DNA from 4 places in the Blautia caccae genome. Region 3 is predicted to be linked to each of the others. Evidence: riboswitches for the same ligand, from Rfam matches in the RefSeq annotation. Region 3 holds a riboswitch; each other region holds the start of a gene.
What was found. Region 3 has a riboswitch for cobalamin ahead of WMO65_RS09010 (energy-coupling factor ABC transporter permease). Riboswitches for the same ligand answer to the same signal wherever they lie in the genome.
Positions count from the first base shown of each region.

Region 1: linked by a shared signal. The riboswitch ahead of WMO65_RS09645 (DUF2284 domain-containing protein) and the one ahead of WMO65_RS09010 (energy-coupling factor ABC transporter permease) in region 3 are both predicted to bind cobalamin.
Region 2: linked by a shared signal. The riboswitch ahead of WMO65_RS09600 (hypothetical protein) and the one ahead of WMO65_RS09010 (energy-coupling factor ABC transporter permease) in region 3 are both predicted to bind cobalamin.
Region 4: linked by a shared signal. The riboswitch ahead of nikB (nickel ABC transporter permease) and the one ahead of WMO65_RS09010 (energy-coupling factor ABC transporter permease) in region 3 are both predicted to bind cobalamin.

Region 1 is NZ_JBBMFP010000007.1:133,936-138,175, forward strand. Features, by position in the region: gene WMO65_RS09640 (adenosylcobinamide amidohydrolase) at 1-837, shown strand, start outside; cobalamin riboswitch at 912-1,102, shown strand; gene WMO65_RS09645 (DUF2284 domain-containing protein) at 1,442-1,993, shown strand; gene WMO65_RS09650 (LacI family DNA-binding transcriptional regulator) at 2,260-3,288, shown strand; gene WMO65_RS09655 (uroporphyrinogen decarboxylase family protein) at 3,463-4,240, shown strand, end outside.
Region 2 is NZ_JBBMFP010000007.1:115,781-120,020, reverse strand. Features, by position in the region: gene WMO65_RS09605 (hypothetical protein) at 1-1,423, opposite strand, end outside; gene WMO65_RS09600 (hypothetical protein) at 1,502-2,026, opposite strand; cobalamin riboswitch at 2,178-2,362, opposite strand; gene WMO65_RS09595 (leucine-rich repeat domain-containing protein) at 2,810-3,622, opposite strand; gene WMO65_RS09590 (AraC family transcriptional regulator) at 3,694-4,240, opposite strand, start outside.
Region 3 is NZ_JBBMFP010000006.1:220,664-224,903, forward strand. Features, by position in the region: gene hemA (glutamyl-tRNA reductase) at 1-1,111, opposite strand, end outside; cobalamin riboswitch at 1,345-1,525, shown strand; gene WMO65_RS09010 (energy-coupling factor ABC transporter permease) at 1,724-2,470, shown strand; gene WMO65_RS09015 (energy-coupling factor ABC transporter substrate-binding protein) at 2,472-2,771, shown strand; gene cbiQ (cobalt ECF transporter T component CbiQ) at 2,801-3,577, shown strand; partial or broken gene WMO65_RS09025 (energy-coupling factor ABC transporter ATP-binding protein) at 3,574-4,176, shown strand.
Region 4 is NZ_JBBMFP010000016.1:54,583-58,822, reverse strand. Features, by position in the region: gene WMO65_RS17035 (ABC transporter substrate-binding protein) at 1-161, opposite strand, end outside; gene nikC (nickel transporter permease) at 182-1,006, opposite strand; gene nikB (nickel ABC transporter permease) at 1,008-1,946, opposite strand; cobalamin riboswitch at 2,135-2,314, opposite strand; tRNA gene WMO65_RS17020 (tRNA-Tyr) at 2,511-2,592, shown strand; tRNA gene WMO65_RS17015 (tRNA-Leu) at 2,628-2,713, shown strand; gene WMO65_RS17010 (AraC family transcriptional regulator) at 3,126-4,055, shown strand.

The DNA.
Region 1 (4,240 bases), on a different contig from region 3:
GCGGACTCGTCATCAGGTATTATGACAGCCGCCTCTATGAAAAATGCCTCTTATGTCAGGACACAGTACAGGGATATTGCCGTCAGTGTGATCGCAACAGGCGGTATTGAAGTCAACGGCGGGCGTGCAGGGGACCGGGCATCCTGGTACGAGAAGGACGGGGCCTGGGTGGACCTGGACGGGGAATGCAGGCATACACTGGGAACAATCAATCTTATGATCTTCCTGAATGCGGACCTGACAGACGGAGCCATTGCCAAGGCCCTGATAACCTGTACAGAGGCAAAAACAGCCGCGATTCAGGAGCTGTGCATAGCCAGCAGATATTCCCACGGGCTCGCCACGGGTTCCGGTACAGACGGCACGATCATTGTGGCTGACATGGAGTCTGATTTTAAGATCACGGAGACGGGCGCACACAGCAAAATAGGAGAAATGATAGGATGTGCGGTGAAAGAGGCTGTGATGGAATCCCTGTTTCTGCAGACCGGCGCAGGTGCCAGGATGCAGCACAATGTCTTCCGAAGGCTGGAGAGATTCTGCATAACGGCAGATGCGGCAGCCTCCCGTGCTGTGGAGACGGGCGTCATAGAGCCGTCAGAACAGGCGGATTTTAAGCGGCAGGCAGAAGAGTGGGCCGGCTGCGGAGATGCAGTTTCATGGGCCGCTCTTGAAGCGCATCTGCTGGATGAGAGGGAGTGGGGGATGCTGAAGGAAAGGGAAGTGCTGGATGCGGAGAGGAAGCTTCTGTGTGCATTCGGGATGGACAGTCCCCGTATGGGAGAGGATGCTGTTCTCATGGATCATATTATTTTTGCGATTAAAGAAAGAATATGAGCCGGAAGAATTGACAGATACCGGCCATTGTGCTAAAGTAATCATGTGTATAAATTCCATATCAGCTTGCCAAGTGCATCAGGATTTAGTTTTGCCCTCTTTTAGAAAATCCTGGTGAAAAGGGAATCAGGTGTAAGTCCTGGACGATCCGGTCACTGTGAGCGGGGAGCGAAGCGCATAAGTCCATTGTATAAGAGATTATATGAGAAGGAGCGCCGAACGAAGATCCGTGAGTCAGGAAACCTGCTTGGATGAGTAAAAGGTTGAGACTTCCGAAGAAAGTTTTCCATCCATTATGTTATTTGATATGGAATGCCTGCTTAGAACGTGAACGAAACGGGAACCTGTGTGAGGAATTTATGCATCCATGAAAAGCAGGAGGAGCCCAAGAGACGATTTTGCTTCTATATGTTTTATCCTCCGCACCCCAAATGTATAGATTGGTCTGACATCATCCGCTCATGGGCCTCCTGCAGGTAAAGGAAATAGTGTTAGAAGCTGCTGCGGGATAACTGCCTGTCAGCAGCTTTATTTATGACAGGGACAGCCGGCAGAGCGTCCGTGCGAGACAGACCGGAGGGATTCAGAAGGGAGAATCAGTAATATGCGTGAAGAAGATTTGATTGCAGTCGCTGAGGATGCGGGGTTTGCGAAAGCCGCCGTAATGAACACGGAAGATTTAGAATTTGAACATGAGTTCCGCAAGTTCTGCGAACAGAACGACTGTGGAAATTATGGCAATAACTATGGATGTCCACCCTACTGCGGAACCCCCGAAGAGATGGAGAACAGAGTTATGCAGTACCGCCAGGCGGTAGTTTTCCAGTCCAGAACACCTGTTAACAACATCTTTGATGATGCGGAGACAAAACAAATCAAGAAGATACACACCCGGATGACACTGCGCACAGTAGAAGAACTCAAGAGAAGAGGACTGGATGAGGACGGCATGTTCGTCATGTGCGGACCCTGCAACCTGTGCGACGCATGTAATATGCCGGAAGGAAAACCATGCGTGCAGGAGCAGAATCGTTTTTCCTGTCTGTCTGCGTATTGTATAGATGCGGCGAAGATGGCGAAACACTGCAATATGAATATGCAGTGGAATGGGGATGTGGTTTCGTTTTTTAGTATGTATCTTTTTGATAAAAAATAAGAAATAACGGATTGCAGAGAAGGTCAGATACGGAGCAGTCCGGACTGATAATTATATGAATATTAGATGGTACTTCGTAAATGGAGTACCATTTTTTTAATGTGTTTTGTATCATATCTGCTGATTGAGACAGAGCATTCCCCAAAATTAGTAAATATTCACGAAATTTAATGACAAATTTCGCATATTATAGACAATTGCCAAAAGCGATTGTATAGATTATAATACAATTATTAAACGTGCACGGACACGGTGTAGGAGAAACCATGAAAGTTACAATCCGAGAAGTCGCAGAAGCAGCGAATGTATCAAGAGGGACAGTGGACCGGGCCTTAAATCACAGGCCGGGTGTAAATCCGCAGGTAGCGGAAAGAATCATAAAAATAGCAGATGAGCTGGGGTATAAGCCCGATATGGCAGCCAGAACACTGGCAAATAAAAAGTATACCAAGACAATAGGAGTAATCCTTTGTTCGGAAGGCAATCCCTTTTTTAATGATGTTATCAATGGTGTCAACAACGCACTGGAGGAAATGGGGCACTTTGGAATACAGAATATTGTCAGAAAGATTAAAGGGTTTGACGCAGACCTTTTACTAAAAGAAATAGATGGACTTCTGGCAGAAAAAATATCCGGTCTTGTAATAACTCCGGTTAATTCCCAAAATGTGGCGCAGAAGATTCAGGATTTGGAAGACGCAAATATACCGGTAGTGACTATAAATACAGACATATCCAGTGTAAAACATCTTGCGTATGTGGGGTGCGATTATATAACCAGCGGATGTGTGGCAGGTGAACTGCTGGGTATGATGAGCAATGGATTCGAGGAACATGTCGCCCTGATCATCGGTTCCAGTATGGTCATGGCACAGGAGCAGCGTCTCAGGGGAATAAAGAAAACCCTGAAAAGAGATTACAGTAATATAACAGTGGAAGCAGTTATTGAGAATGACGACGATGACCAGAAATCATATGAACAGGTGAAAGCGCTGCTGAAAGAGAAGCCTGAACTGACTACGATCTGTTTTGCATCAGCAGGTGTGGAGGGTGGTATAAAGGCCGTCCGTGAGTCGGACTGCGGAAGAAAGCTCCGTATAGTAACGTATGACCTTACGGATATTGTGCGGGAAAATTTGAAATCCGGTGTTGTCTCAGCCACCATTTGTCAGGAGCCCTTCAGGCAGGGATTTCTGGGAGTTGAAATTTTAGGGCGTTATCTTTTATATGGCACAAAACCAAAGGAATCTACAATAAAGACGCATATATTTATAGCAACAAAATATAACTTATGAAAATTTCTCTTTATCCGATCAAGGGTAAAGAGAAAAAATTTAACCTTTATCGTGCACGGACACGAAAGAAAAGATTAGTTTTAAGCGTATGCTTTTACTAATAAATTTCAAAGGGTTTTATGAAACTCGAGATAGTAAAATTCTTTGATGAACTACATTGGAGGAGGAAGAAAAATGGCAACCAGCAGAGAAAGGCTGAATCAGACACTGAATCATATTGAGCCGGAAGAAGTGGTCGTAGATATGGGGTCGACACCAATTACCGGAATCAATGCAAATGCTCTTGACCGGTTAAGGAGGGCACTGGGCCTGGAGGAAAAAAGAGTAAAGATCAACGAACCTCTTCAGTTATTGGGGGAAGTGGAAGAGGATGTTCGTCAGAAACTGCATCTTGACTGTGTGGAAGTATCCACAGGCATGAACATGTTCGGATTTTCCAATTCGGGCCGTAAGCCCTGGGTATTGCAGTCCGGTCTTGCAGTTGATGTTCCCTTGAATTTTAATACCACAGTAGATGAGACAGGTCGTACATATCTGTATCCCCAGGGGGATTTAAGCGTACCGCCATCCGGTATGATGCCAAAAGGGGGATTTTTCTTTGACAACATTACCAGAGGAAATATCGAGTTTGATGAAGACACAGACAGTGCGCGGGAGGATTTTAAGAATGACTTTGCTGTCATTACAGATGAACAACTGGATGAACTGAAACGGCAGTGTGACTATTACTATAACAATACAGATTACGGAATTGTTTACAGCGGTGCCATAGCCTCAATAGGTGATTTTGCAACGGTTCCCGGACCGAATGTGAAATATCCGAAAGGAATCAGGAACCTGTCAGATTTTATGATGGCTCATCATGTATGTCCGGACTATTTCCATGAGATTTTTGAGATGCAGGTGGAGACGGGATTAAAAAATGCAGAATTGATCCGCCAGGCCTGCGGTG
Region 2 (4,240 bases), on a different contig from region 3:
GTATCTCTTTGCTTTTCCCATCCGGCGCCGTAACTTCAACTTTAATTATTTTATTTTCATTCTCATCTGTTTCAATACTGGGGTCCTCTAAATTAATCCCATAGTAATTACCGCATTCCCCCTTACCGTCGTCAAAATATCCGCCTTCGCTCTTCTCATTGCCAATGACATTTACCTGTGCTCCCGCAGATGAAGGAAGTATCCCTAAAAGCAGCTTATTATTTTTTGATGTTTTAGGAATATTGAGAATATAATCACCCGTATCCTTATCTAAGGCTATCTTATATTCTATGGGAAATACATAATTTTCCGGAAAAGATACCGGTTTTATTTCAGATATACTTGTATCACTGCTTTGTACTGTTTCCGTCTCCTCCCCATCCCAATAAAAGATGTAAGGTATATTAAGTACATATCTCCCCTTAAAATTACCTGATTTGTCTAACCCAGGTACGTTAATGTCTGTATCCAGGATTTTCATTACCGGAGGCATTGTGCTCCAATCTAAATCCATGCCTATAGGCGGTACGCCTATCATAAATGACAGATTGACTACATTCAATCCTTTATGTGCCTGTATTGCCGGACTGCTATACTTTCCCTGATAAATATTGCTATTCACATCAAACCGCTGAAATGAACTGCCGTTTACAGAGATATGGTTATTTCCTATACCCATCCAATAAAAACAACTTTTTGTAATGGCACTAAAATTTATCGTCTCCATTTTGTTTTGCTTTCTGTTAACCACTATAGAAAAATCATTCACATCGTCTGGTATTACGGCATAATGATATTTACTGTCAGAGGTGTTTATCATCTCTGTGTCCCCTGACAGGATCTCTCCTGTCTCATTATTATTTACACCTACATATTCAACTAATATGGGATACCCGGAATTTTCATCAAAAGATGACTGCTTATTATCTAATACAGCAATATATTCATTTTCCTTCCCGTCCTGGCTCTCCGTTTTAATATCAAAATAAAATGCGCCCACTATTGCTGTTCCGGAGTACATCTGGCTATTACTCATAATATTAGAATACGTTATGATAAAATGAGTCTTGCCATCCACCACTTTATTTTCTATTATTTTATCTGAGCTATGAAACATAGTACCGGCTTCATTATAAATATCTAACGAACTAAATACCTCAGAAACTTTATTCTCAGAATCTGTAAGAATACCTTCTATGATTACCTTATACCCGCCGGAAAATTGTTGAAAGCCTCCATCTCCTACATATATACTTGAATTTTCCTCAGATGGCTGTAATTCAATCTCTTTATTTCCTATTTTTATACTCATTTGTACCAGGCCATTATCTTCCGCAGCATGTGCAGCCCATACATTGGTCACATCAAATCCAAACAGTGATATTAAAAATATAAAACTTAAAACTTTTAATACTTTTTTCATAATCTTCCTCCAGAATATATTCGTTCATCCAAAAACAGGACGGTATAAAAATACCGCCCTGACCTCTAAAATAGCTTTTTATTTAGAAGCTGCTTTTGGATAATAATAGTTAGCATAGCTGAGTATAACTCTGGAACCATCATTGTTAATAGTATTCTGGCTCATATAATTATTTTCATTCAAAGGTGTTTCTCCATCTTTGCCAGAATATGTCCAGCCAACACCATAGTATGCTGTATCTGATTCGTAAGCTGCCCCCTGATAAAACAGGTTCGATTCCCCAGTTCCGCCAATATACAGTCCATCTATTGCATTATATGTGATTGTTGGATCCTGCCAATCCGGCACCACCTTCCAGTATCCCTGGGTAATATTAAGATTTAATTTTGGTAAAGCTTCTTTTACAATTGTCTCAACATCTGTTCCAGGTGCCACATAAACTGTGGTTTCTCCAGACAAAGCAGGATGTGTACCGTCCGCTACTGCGTTCAATGTTACCGTTACCGAAACATCAGTATCAGCCGCAAATGCACTGATGCTCATCGACAGCACCATCACCATTGCCAATACGATACCTAAAAACCGTTTTATACCTTTTTTCATTTTGTTTCCTCCTTATGATATTTTTGTTTTTGCCTTCCGGCACTATCTATCACAACAAGACTGGGCCCTCGTCTTATCATAATCTATTAAGTTTTTCAAAAAATGGTACAAAAAATACACGTCCGTCATGCCTTCGGACACTGCAAATAATTGGTTTGCCACAACTGTGTTTGTGTTCTGACTTGGGTTCGTCCTACTAAAAGCGCCTTCCCGGGAATGATTCCCAGTGGCTTTGCTGCTTTGTTCGTCCCCCTTACAGCAGGGATGTTCTGCCCGGATTCTCACCGGATTCCTTTAAACAGGGCTATTGCCCTGACCACAGAAGATATATTTAATTTTTCTGTTCAAACTATAAAACGCCTTCCCGTACATACAGGAAGGCATTATGGATTCATAATAAATATACCCAGACTGCTCCCTTGTACATGACAGGAAAACAGCGGGTACTGACTTTGTTTACAGTAGATTTACATCTGTTCCGGACTCTCATCGGATTTCCCATTATTATTCTGACATTATGCATCAGAATAAACTGCAATCTTTTTTCTATATTCTCGATATGGCTACATTCTAACTCATTTGGTAATATTTGTCAATATACTGCGCAATAATTTTCTTACTTTGTACATATGTCGTTACAATTCACGGCCAATGTCCCGGGAGGTGTTTTGCGAAGCAAAATCCCGAGTTAGCCAGCGCCAAAATGCAATTTATTGCATTTTGTGTGCATCGCGAAGCGTGTTACTGGGCACGCAGTGAACAGTAACCATATGTCACTATTTCTCAGATGCCGTCGGCATATTCCACCTGGATGCCGTATTGCGCCGCATAGGTCTCCATCTTACTTCCCCGGCGGCAGCGGATGACACAGTTCTTATTGGTCAGCCATTCCCCCACATCCTGTGGGTCATGGAGGATTTCCAGCACCTTCAGGTTATTGCAGCCATGAAAAGCCCATTTTCCTATCTTCTGCACCGACGGCGGAATGAAAACATACTCCAGCTTCTTACATTTTAGAAATGCACTCTCACCGATCATTTCCAGATGTTCCGGAAAATGCAGGGATTTGAAGCCACACTGATAAAATGCCTGGTTTTCTATCCTGTGCAGTTTTTCGGGAAATTTTATATCCTCCAGGGACTCGCACTTATAGAATGCCTGATTCCCAATGGTCCACATCACCTCGGGCAGTGTGACATTGGAAAGGGCACGGCAGTTGGCAAATGTCATGTCCGGCAGTATCCTGCAGTTTCCCATGGGGTCAAACAGGGCTTTCTCCATCCTCCTGCATCCGTCAAATACGCCTTTTCCCAATTCCCTCACCGTCTTCGGCAGCAGTATCTCCCTCAGATTGCTGCAGTTGCCGAAGGCACCCTTCTTGATCACATATACTCTGGGCAGCGCTGCATGCCTGAGAGCTGTGCAGTTAAAAAACGCCTCTGTACCCACGACACGGACAGCGGGCAGTTTTATGTTCTTTACCTTGATATTATTCTTAAGAAAACACACGCCCAGCATTTGGTAACAGGCTGGTATCTGCATATCCTCCTCCGCTGCGCGAATAACATTTTTTCGTTCCAGTACACAATATTCCATCTTTCTTCACTCCCGCCTTGCATATGTGCCATTATAACATAGAGAGGGAATATTTTTGTTGTCCAAACTGGTTATATTAAAGGAAGATAAACAGTAACTTTATTTCCGTAATACCGTTCAAATGTAAAACCCATTCTGTCTGCAATGACATCATTTGCAGGCACCCATTCCCTGAATATGTATTTGCAGAGATATCTCACGGTCTCTGCCAGCTCTTTTTTGTCTGAATCCTGTTTTGTCTCGAACACAGCATAGCGCCTCCCCGGTATGGTCACAGTTATGAGACCCTCGGGCACACAGGAGAAATTTTTGACGACAGGCCCCATAAGATATGTGATCTCCTGGCTGTCCAGGGGATGATACCACATGGCTATGTAATCATCCTTGAAACACTGCATTCCGGAAAGCTCCGCGTTATCTATTTCCGGAAACTCATGGTCCAGCCAGTAAGCCACCTCCTCCAGAAGGTCAATATCTGCTCCTTCCTCCGGAATGACTGACCGTCCGGCCATCTTCAGCTCCTGTGTCTCCAGAAATGAAATGCGTATCTGATTCCTGTCGTATTCCGGCTCAGGCAGCACATCCAGCCTGATATCATCCTGCCGCTTTAATTCACTG
Region 3 (4,240 bases):
CTTTCAGGAGTTTTTCCCTGTCACTGTCCTCCATGGGCGTCTTTTTTAAGATTTTCAGAATCCGCGCGTTCAGATCCTCCACTGCCTCTGTCTTGATATCCTGGATTCTCGGAAATACATCGCGCCCTGAAAACCAATTATAAAATTCCGACATCTGCTCATCCAAAATGGCCCCCGCCTTCTGCATGCTGGCCCGGAGTCTTGGGGAGGCAGCATCGATCTTGAAGCTGTCAATGTCATAGAGCGTCACATTCTGCAGCTCTCCCACCTCCGGGTCAATATCTCTTGGCACAGCCAGGTCGATCAGTATCACATGATGGGGAACCTCTGCGTTTTCAAAAAGCTCTTTTGTTATGGTGCAGTTCGGGCTGGCTGTGGCGGATACCACCAGATCACATTTTGGCAGCAGTTCCATTCTGTCGCCGTAGTTGATACGCTCACACCCCTGGGGAATGGTCACAATGCCGCTCCGGTACTGACGGACGGTCACGGTCACATCAGCGCCTGCTTCTTTCAGAGCCAGTGCTGTCACCTTTCCCATCTCCCCGTTGCCGATGACCATGCAGGTTTTTCCCTGAATGGAAAATCCCTGGTTTTCCAGCCTGTCAATGGCCTGATGGATGACAGAGGTATTGGCCCTTGAAAATACCACTTCTGTCTTAACCTTCTTCGCCGCCGTCACTGCCATCCGAAAAAGCACCTCCAGCACACCGTCCGTACAGTAGGCATCCCTGGAAAGAGTCAGTGCGTCCTTCACCTGGGTAATGATCTGGTCCTCCGCCAGAATCTGGGATTTCAGGCCGCTGGTCAGATAAAACAGATGCTCCACAGCCTCCCTTCCTTCCCTTGTGATAAAATACTCCCGGTATTCCTCCTCGGGAACTTCTTTTTCTCTGCATAAAAAGCTAAGAAGGGACCCCTCCCAGTCTTCCTGCACACTGGCCCAGATCTCCATCCGGTTGCAGGTCGACAAAATAATACACCCTAAGATGTCCCTGTCTTCTTTCAGACGCTCCATAGCGCTCACCGCATTTTTTTTGGTGAAAGAAAATCTGGCCCGGACATCTACGGATGCTCTGCTGTGATCAATTCCAATCATGGAAATACTCATAGTTCCTACACTCCATATCTTTCGTTTCCGTTTTTTAGATGCCGCGGTCATAAAATATGACTGTTCCAAATCTTATACGGCACCTGCTGTTTTTTCATATTAGCACAGAATGAAAACGGGTGCAACATCTTGTTCCCCGTATACCCGGCAGGAAGATCTGGTGCCATAATAGTTTTCTGATTTTTCTTGTCGAATTCAATTGACAAAAAACTTCCGGGGAGATACAATAATCACAGAATTGAGTGTGCACAGGTGTCCGCTTTTGCGGAAGAATAGGAAAGTTGAGTTAAAAGCTCACACGGTCACGCCGCTGTGAGGGAAGAGCTGCATTTTATAATGTCACTGGGAAACTGGGAAGGCAAAATGCAGCGATGAGGCCCGAGTCAGAAGACCTGCCTGTCACAAACGATTTACACAATGGTTACGAACGATGGCCTTGTGTAAGAACAGGCGGATACGGCATTTATTCTTTGTATAAAGTCACCTGCCCCGCGTTTGTTCTTCTGATGGCCTGTCGGTATTTCTGCCGCCAGGTTTTTTTATACCCTTTTTGGCCTTTTGCCGGTTAAAGGGTAAGGCTTTATTACTCGATCAGAAGGAGGAAAAGACAAAATGAGTAAGAAACAGAAAAAAATCATTGTACTGGCAAGCATGTTCGCACTGACCTTTGGTATCGTGCCCAACGTCAGCGCCATGCACATCATGGAAGGTTATCTTCCCGGAGGGTTCTGCATCGCATGGGGTGTCATCTGCGTACCATTCCTGATCGCAGGATTCATGTCCATCAAGAAAACCCTGAATGAACACAGAAACCTGATCACCCTGCTGGCAATGTCAGGAGCGTTCGTGTTCGTTATCTCATCTCTGAAGATCCCGTCAGTGACAGGAAGCTGTTCCCATATGACAGGAACCGGACTGGGAGCCATCCTTTTCGGTCCCAGCGCAGTTTCTATTCTGGGTATTATCGTGCTGCTCTTCCAGGCAATCCTGCTGGCACACGGCGGACTCACCACACTGGGCGCCAATACTTTTTCCATGGCCATCGCAGGACCTTTTGTATCCTACGGAATTTTCTTCGTATGTAAAAAATGCAGGGTAAACAAGCATATTTCCATTTTCCTTGCAGCAACTCTGGGTGATTTATTTACATACTGCGTTACTGCTGTTCAGATGGCCCTGGCTCATCATGCAGATACCACGATCATGGGCGCCATGGGAAAATTCCTGCTGGTGTTCGCACCCACACAGTTACCTCTGGCAATTATCGAAGGCATCATCACAGTTCTTATTATCATGGGTCTTGAAACCTATGCGAAACCGGAACTTCGTACCATCGGTTTTTTAAAGGAGGCAAAGTAATATGAAAAAAACAGTGATCGGATTATTAGTTGTGATTCTCTTAATTGCGTTTGTTCCGCTTTTTGCATTAAAAGATGCAGAATTCGGCGGCTCTGATGATGCCGGCAGCCAGGTAGTTGAGGAAGTGGATTCCGGCTTCCAGCCCATCGCGGAACCGCTCCTTGAAAAAATGCTTGGCCGCGAGCTTCCGGGCGAAGTGGAAAGTCTTCTGTTCTGCGTACAGTCTTCCATCGGAGTGGGCATTCTGGCCTTCTTTATGGGACGTTTTGTAGAAAGAAAGAAGCTGGGAAAAGGCGAATGATACTTTTCATCCGGCGAAAGGAGTAACTTATGATAACCATTGATAAGCTTTGCTATACTTCCAAGCTTAGATATGAAAATGCCGGTGAAAAGTTTGCGTTTGCGATGATTACACTTCTTTTTTGTGTAATGAGTCGTTCCATCGTGGTCGCATGCATTGTTTTAGCAGTTACAGGGATTCTCACCGTTTATAAGGGGGGAATCCCTTTTTCCCGCTATCTGCACTTTATGACTGTGCCGCTGGCTTTCCTGATTCTGAGCACCATTGCCATTGTTCTGAATGTAAAGCACGAACCGCTGGACCTGTTTGCCATCCCAATCGGGAGCTTATATCTCACAGGAAGTCTGGATGCCCTGCTCTACGCTCTGCAGTTGATCCTGACGGCACTTTCCGCAGTCTCCTGCCTGTATTTTCTGTCCATGACAACACCTATGCCGGACATCTTAAATGTACTGGGAAAGCTCCACTGTCCCAAACTGATGATCGAGCTTATGCTGCTCATCTACCGGTTCATCTTCGTGCTGCTGGACACTGCGTATTATATTTCCACATCACAGAACAGCCGCCTTGGAAACAGGGATTACAGGACAAGCTTAAAGTCCTTCGGCTCCCTTGGCTCTGTTTTGATGATTCGGGCAGTAAAGCGCTCCAATGCCCTCTACAGTGCCATGGAAGCACGCTGCTATGACGGCACCATCCATGTTTTGAATGAAACCTATCCTCCTAAGAAAAAAGTGATTGTGTGGATTGTTTTATTTGAAATCTTTTTATTTTCCATCATGATCTGGAGGAGGTTCTTCACATGAACAATGACATTATACTGAAAGCAGAGAATTTATATTTTTCTTATGACGATGAAAATTCCCATTCGTTAAACGGTCTCAGTCTGGAAATCAAACGCGGACAAAAAGTTGCGTTTATGGGTTCCAACGGTTCCGGAAAATCCACTTTCTTTTTATGCTGCAACGGCATTCACCGCCCCTCCTCCGGTACCCTGTACTTTGACGGAGAACCGGTCACCTATGACAAGAAGGGACTCTTAAAACTGCGCAGCAAGGTAGGAATCGTATTCCAGGACCCTGACAACCAGCTCTTCTCAGCCAGTGTATACCAGGAAATCTCCTTTGGCATCCTGAATCTGGGTGTGTCCGAGGAGGATGCAAAAAAAGAGGTGGAGGAGGTTATTGATCATCTGGAGATCACACCTTTCCGCCACAAGCCTACCCACTCCCTAAGCGGAGGGCAGAAAAAACAGGTCTCGATTGCAGACATCCTTGTTATGCATCCGGATATTATCATTTTAGATGAACCGGCAGCGGCCCTGGACCCCAAACACACCACCATGGTCAACCACATCGTCAATCGTCTGACAGAGGCCGGGATCACCGTTCTCATGGCCACCCATGATGTGAATTATGCTTATGAGTGGGCAGATGAGATCATGCTTTTTCATGAGGGAAAGGTTCTCA
Region 4 (4,240 bases), on a different contig from region 3:
CCGTCTCCGCCTGTTTTATCTAAGGCGGAGTTCTCCCCGGAAGCTGCCGTATCCTCTGTATCCGCCTTTTCCCCGGCGCTGTTTCCGCAGCCTGCCAGCAATCCCGCTGCAAGACTTCCCGCCAGCAGGGCACACATGATTTTTCTGTAAAATTGATCCATATCTCTTTTCTCCTTCTGTTTTACTCTTGTTTTGGGTCCAGGATATCCCGGATACTGTCGCCCAGCATATTGAAGACGACCACAACGACTACAATGGCAATGCCGGGATAGATCATCAGCCAGGGGGCTTTGGATATGTAGGTTCTGCCCTCATTGAGCATCAGCCCCCATTCCGGGGTGGGCGCCTGCGCCCCGAATCCCAAAAAGGACAGGGATGCCAACTCCAGCATCATGGTCCCAATATCTGTGGCTGCTGTCACCACCATGGTTGTGATCATGTTGGGGATCACATATTTCATAATTATGCTGCCCCTTTTCGTTCCTGTTACAACAGCCGCCTCAATATACAGGTTCTGTTTGATCTTCAGGACCATACTGCGGGCAAGTCTGGCATATTTTGTCCAGCTCACAGCCGAGATGGCAATAACGGCATTTACCATATTGGGCCCCAGAAGACCTGCTATGGCGATTGCCAGCACCAGACCGGGAAAGGAGATCATCATATCCGCAATCCGCATGATCACAGCGTCCACAGCTCCGCCAAAATATCCCGCCAGAATTCCAAAAGCAGTCCCCACCACAAAGATGACCGCCACCAGACACAGCGTCATGGTCAGGGATGACCTGGTTCCGTATATAACTCTGGAGAGCACGTCCCTCCCCAGCTTGTCGGTTCCCCAGACATAAGTGCTCCCCGGCTCCTTTAGAGAATCACTCATCACAGCATCATAGGGGTCCCGCGGAGCGATCCAGGGCGCAAAGACAGCTATTGCCGCAATTGCCAGGGCCAGAAGAAGAAAGACGGTAAACTGTTTGTTGTTCTTCAAAAATCTTAATACCTTCAAATCACCGCTCCTCCTTTAATCTGGGATCCAGACGGGTATAGGAAAGGTCAACCAGCAGATTGATTCCCATGTAGAGCAGTGCGATCCACAGCACATAGCCCTGTACCAGGGGATAATCCCTGCAGGAAATGGCTTTTACCGCCATACTGCCCATGCCCGGCCAGTTGTAAATGATCTCCACCACTGCGGTTCCTCCCAGAAGACTTCCCAGGGAAAGACCCAGCAGGGTCACCAGCGGCAGCATGGCATTTGGCAGCACATGCTTCCACAGAATTGTTCGCTCCCTGATTCCCCGCATGCGGGCACCCGTCACATAATCCTGGTTCAGTTCCTCCAGAACAGCTATCCTCACCTGTCTTGTGTATTTTGCGGACATGGCAATAGCCAAAGTCACGGCGGGAAGGATCAGGGATTTGAAATCCGTGCTTCCCCCGGAAACGGTTACCCACCGCAGCGTCACACCGAATATACTCAGAAGGATCAGTCCGATCCAGAAGTTCGGAACCGATACTCCAAGGAAGGTCAGCGCCCGCACCAGATAGTCCACCCATTTATTCCGGCAGACTGCTGATAAGATTCCCAGCGGAACGGATATCAGCACCATGATGACCAGAGAAGCCAGCGCCAGTTCCAGTGTGGGCCGGAAACAGGATACCAGTTTGTCCACCACGGGAACCTTCATAGAATAAGAAGTTCCCATATCTCCGGTCATCACTCCCTTCAGCCAGGTTCCGTACTGCACCAGAAACGGTTTGTCGAGTCCCAGTTCAGCCCTTGTCTTTTCCAGAAGTTCCGGCGTGGGCACATTGCCGCACTCTGTTAACATGATCTCCGCCGGATCCCCCGGCGACAGATAGGTGAGTCCAAATGTAAAAAAACTGATCCCCATCAGTACGATCACAATCTGGACCAGCCTTCTGCCTGTGTTTTTCTTGTTCAACCTTTTCACCTCCATTGCTATTAACAGCTCTGAGATATCTGCGGTCCGCATCGCTGCCGGATGCAGCCGCGTTCCTTCTGCGCATCAAAAAAGGACAGCCCGATACACAGACTGTCCCTAACTCTCAAAATTTACCTAAAAAATGCAGAATCCTGCCCTTATTTCAAGAGTTCCCATCAGCCGTGCGAAACATCTTAAAGATATAAGCAGTTCTCCTGACTTCAGTTCAGCGCACCCGGATACCTTCCCGGACTTCTGTCCAGTGGCATAACATCTGAGCGCTCCCTGTCACAGTGGCGGGACCGTACCGGACTTGCACCGGTTTCTCTTTTCATGCTGCAATAGCAACTTATATCCTGTATGATCAATCTCTAAGTCTTTATTATACTTGAATATTTATGGATTGCAACTTTTTATACATCACAATTTGTTATAGATAAAAATTTCCCATCCATTATCTATCCGCTTCATTTCAAATAAATACCGAAAAAGCCCTTGCAATCTGGAAAAAATCTGTTATAATAATATCTTGTCAGAGAGAACTGACATATCTAAATAAAACATGGACGGTTTCCCGAGTGGCCAAAGGGGACAGACTGTAAATCTGCTGCAAATTGCTTCGGTGGTTCGAATCCACCACCGTCCATTTTATCGGATAGGTTCGCCTATCCGATATCTTTTGCCGCAGTGGCGGAACTGGCAGACGCCCGGGACTTAAAATCCCGTGGGTAGTGATACCCGTACCGGTTCGATTCCGGTCTGCGGCAGTAATCAGGAAAGGCTTAAACAAGTAATTGTTTGAGTCTTTTTTGTGTTGTATAACTGCCGCAACAGTGACTACAGAGAAATTACCTATAGTTGCGTACTATATCAAAGCTATTACTGTATGAATTTCATATCCACACCATTTGCATAGAGCAGTGTGGCACAACTATAGTGTAGATCGTGGATTCTGATACGCTTTAGCCCCGTTTCCTTTGTGCCTGTGTCCGTCTCCCGGATACCGCACCAGCAGAACATGGCTCAGGTAAGCGTGGTTCGTTAAATATTAATAATAGATATGTTCCAGATATTTTTTCTATGGTATGATATAAATATAGAATTATACAATACTCGGCTTAAAATGTTGCGACAGCAATTTATATATTGAGTATACTTTGTTTGAAGGGAGGGAGATTTTTGGATTTATTAACCCGTATGGATTTGGCACTCGCGTATGTGGAGAATAACCTGACAGGTGAGATTGATCAAGAAGTGCTGGCACGAATTGCCTGTTGTTCAATTTATAACTTCTCTCGGATGTTTTCATTTATTACCGATATTTCGCTAACGGAATACATTCGCAGAAGGAGGCTGACGATGGCAGCAATGGAACTGCAGCAAGGTGGCAATATCAAAGTGATTGATCTCGCTTTAAAGTATGGTTACGATTCGCCGGTTTCATTTTCACGCGCGTTTCGAACACTCCACGGGGTTACACCGACGGAAGCGCGCGCTGGTGGTGTAACACTTAAAGCATACCCAAGAATTTCTTTCCAAATTTCAGTCAAAGGAGAGAAAAGAATGGATTATCGCATTGAAAACAAAGAGGCATTTCAGGTTTTTGGCTACGAGGGTATTTTTAATACAGATGGAATAGGTGTTAATGCAGATATTCTGCATGATAACGCTGTACACCCAAACAATCCTCATGAGCTTTGGAATCAAAATTACGTGAACGGTGCATATGAAAAACTTGCGGCAGATGCCGGTGATTTACCTCTGTTTGTCAGCCCCGGCTTATGCAAGGTACATGGGGTATGTGATTATAAACAAACGGAACCCGGGACATTCGCATATATGCAGTGTGCATTCAGAAATAAAAACAGCAAGGTTGACGGATATACAGTTGCGAATATACCTGCCAGCACATGGGTAATATTTCCGTCTGAAAAGTTTAAATGGGATAATGTTGTCGAAGTTGTAAATAACTTGCATAAGCGTTTTTTTTCTGAATGGCTTCCTACCGCTGAATATGAGCAGGTGAATGGTATGAACTTTGAGATTTACGGCGGGGATTCCGATATGGGCTACGTTGAACTGTGGTATGCAGTAAAGAAAAAGGTATAGCAAACGTGAATGGGCTGCTCTGCAATATGTGGGGCAGCCCCAGTTCTCTTTAGAAATTAAAACGTGAATTACTTGCAAAATATAAAGTGTTTTTCATTCCATTAATTACTAATAATAGTTAAATCATGCACAGATTATAGTTATCTGCACAGATGATGAAACTGTAATAGTTCGATTCCGGTATG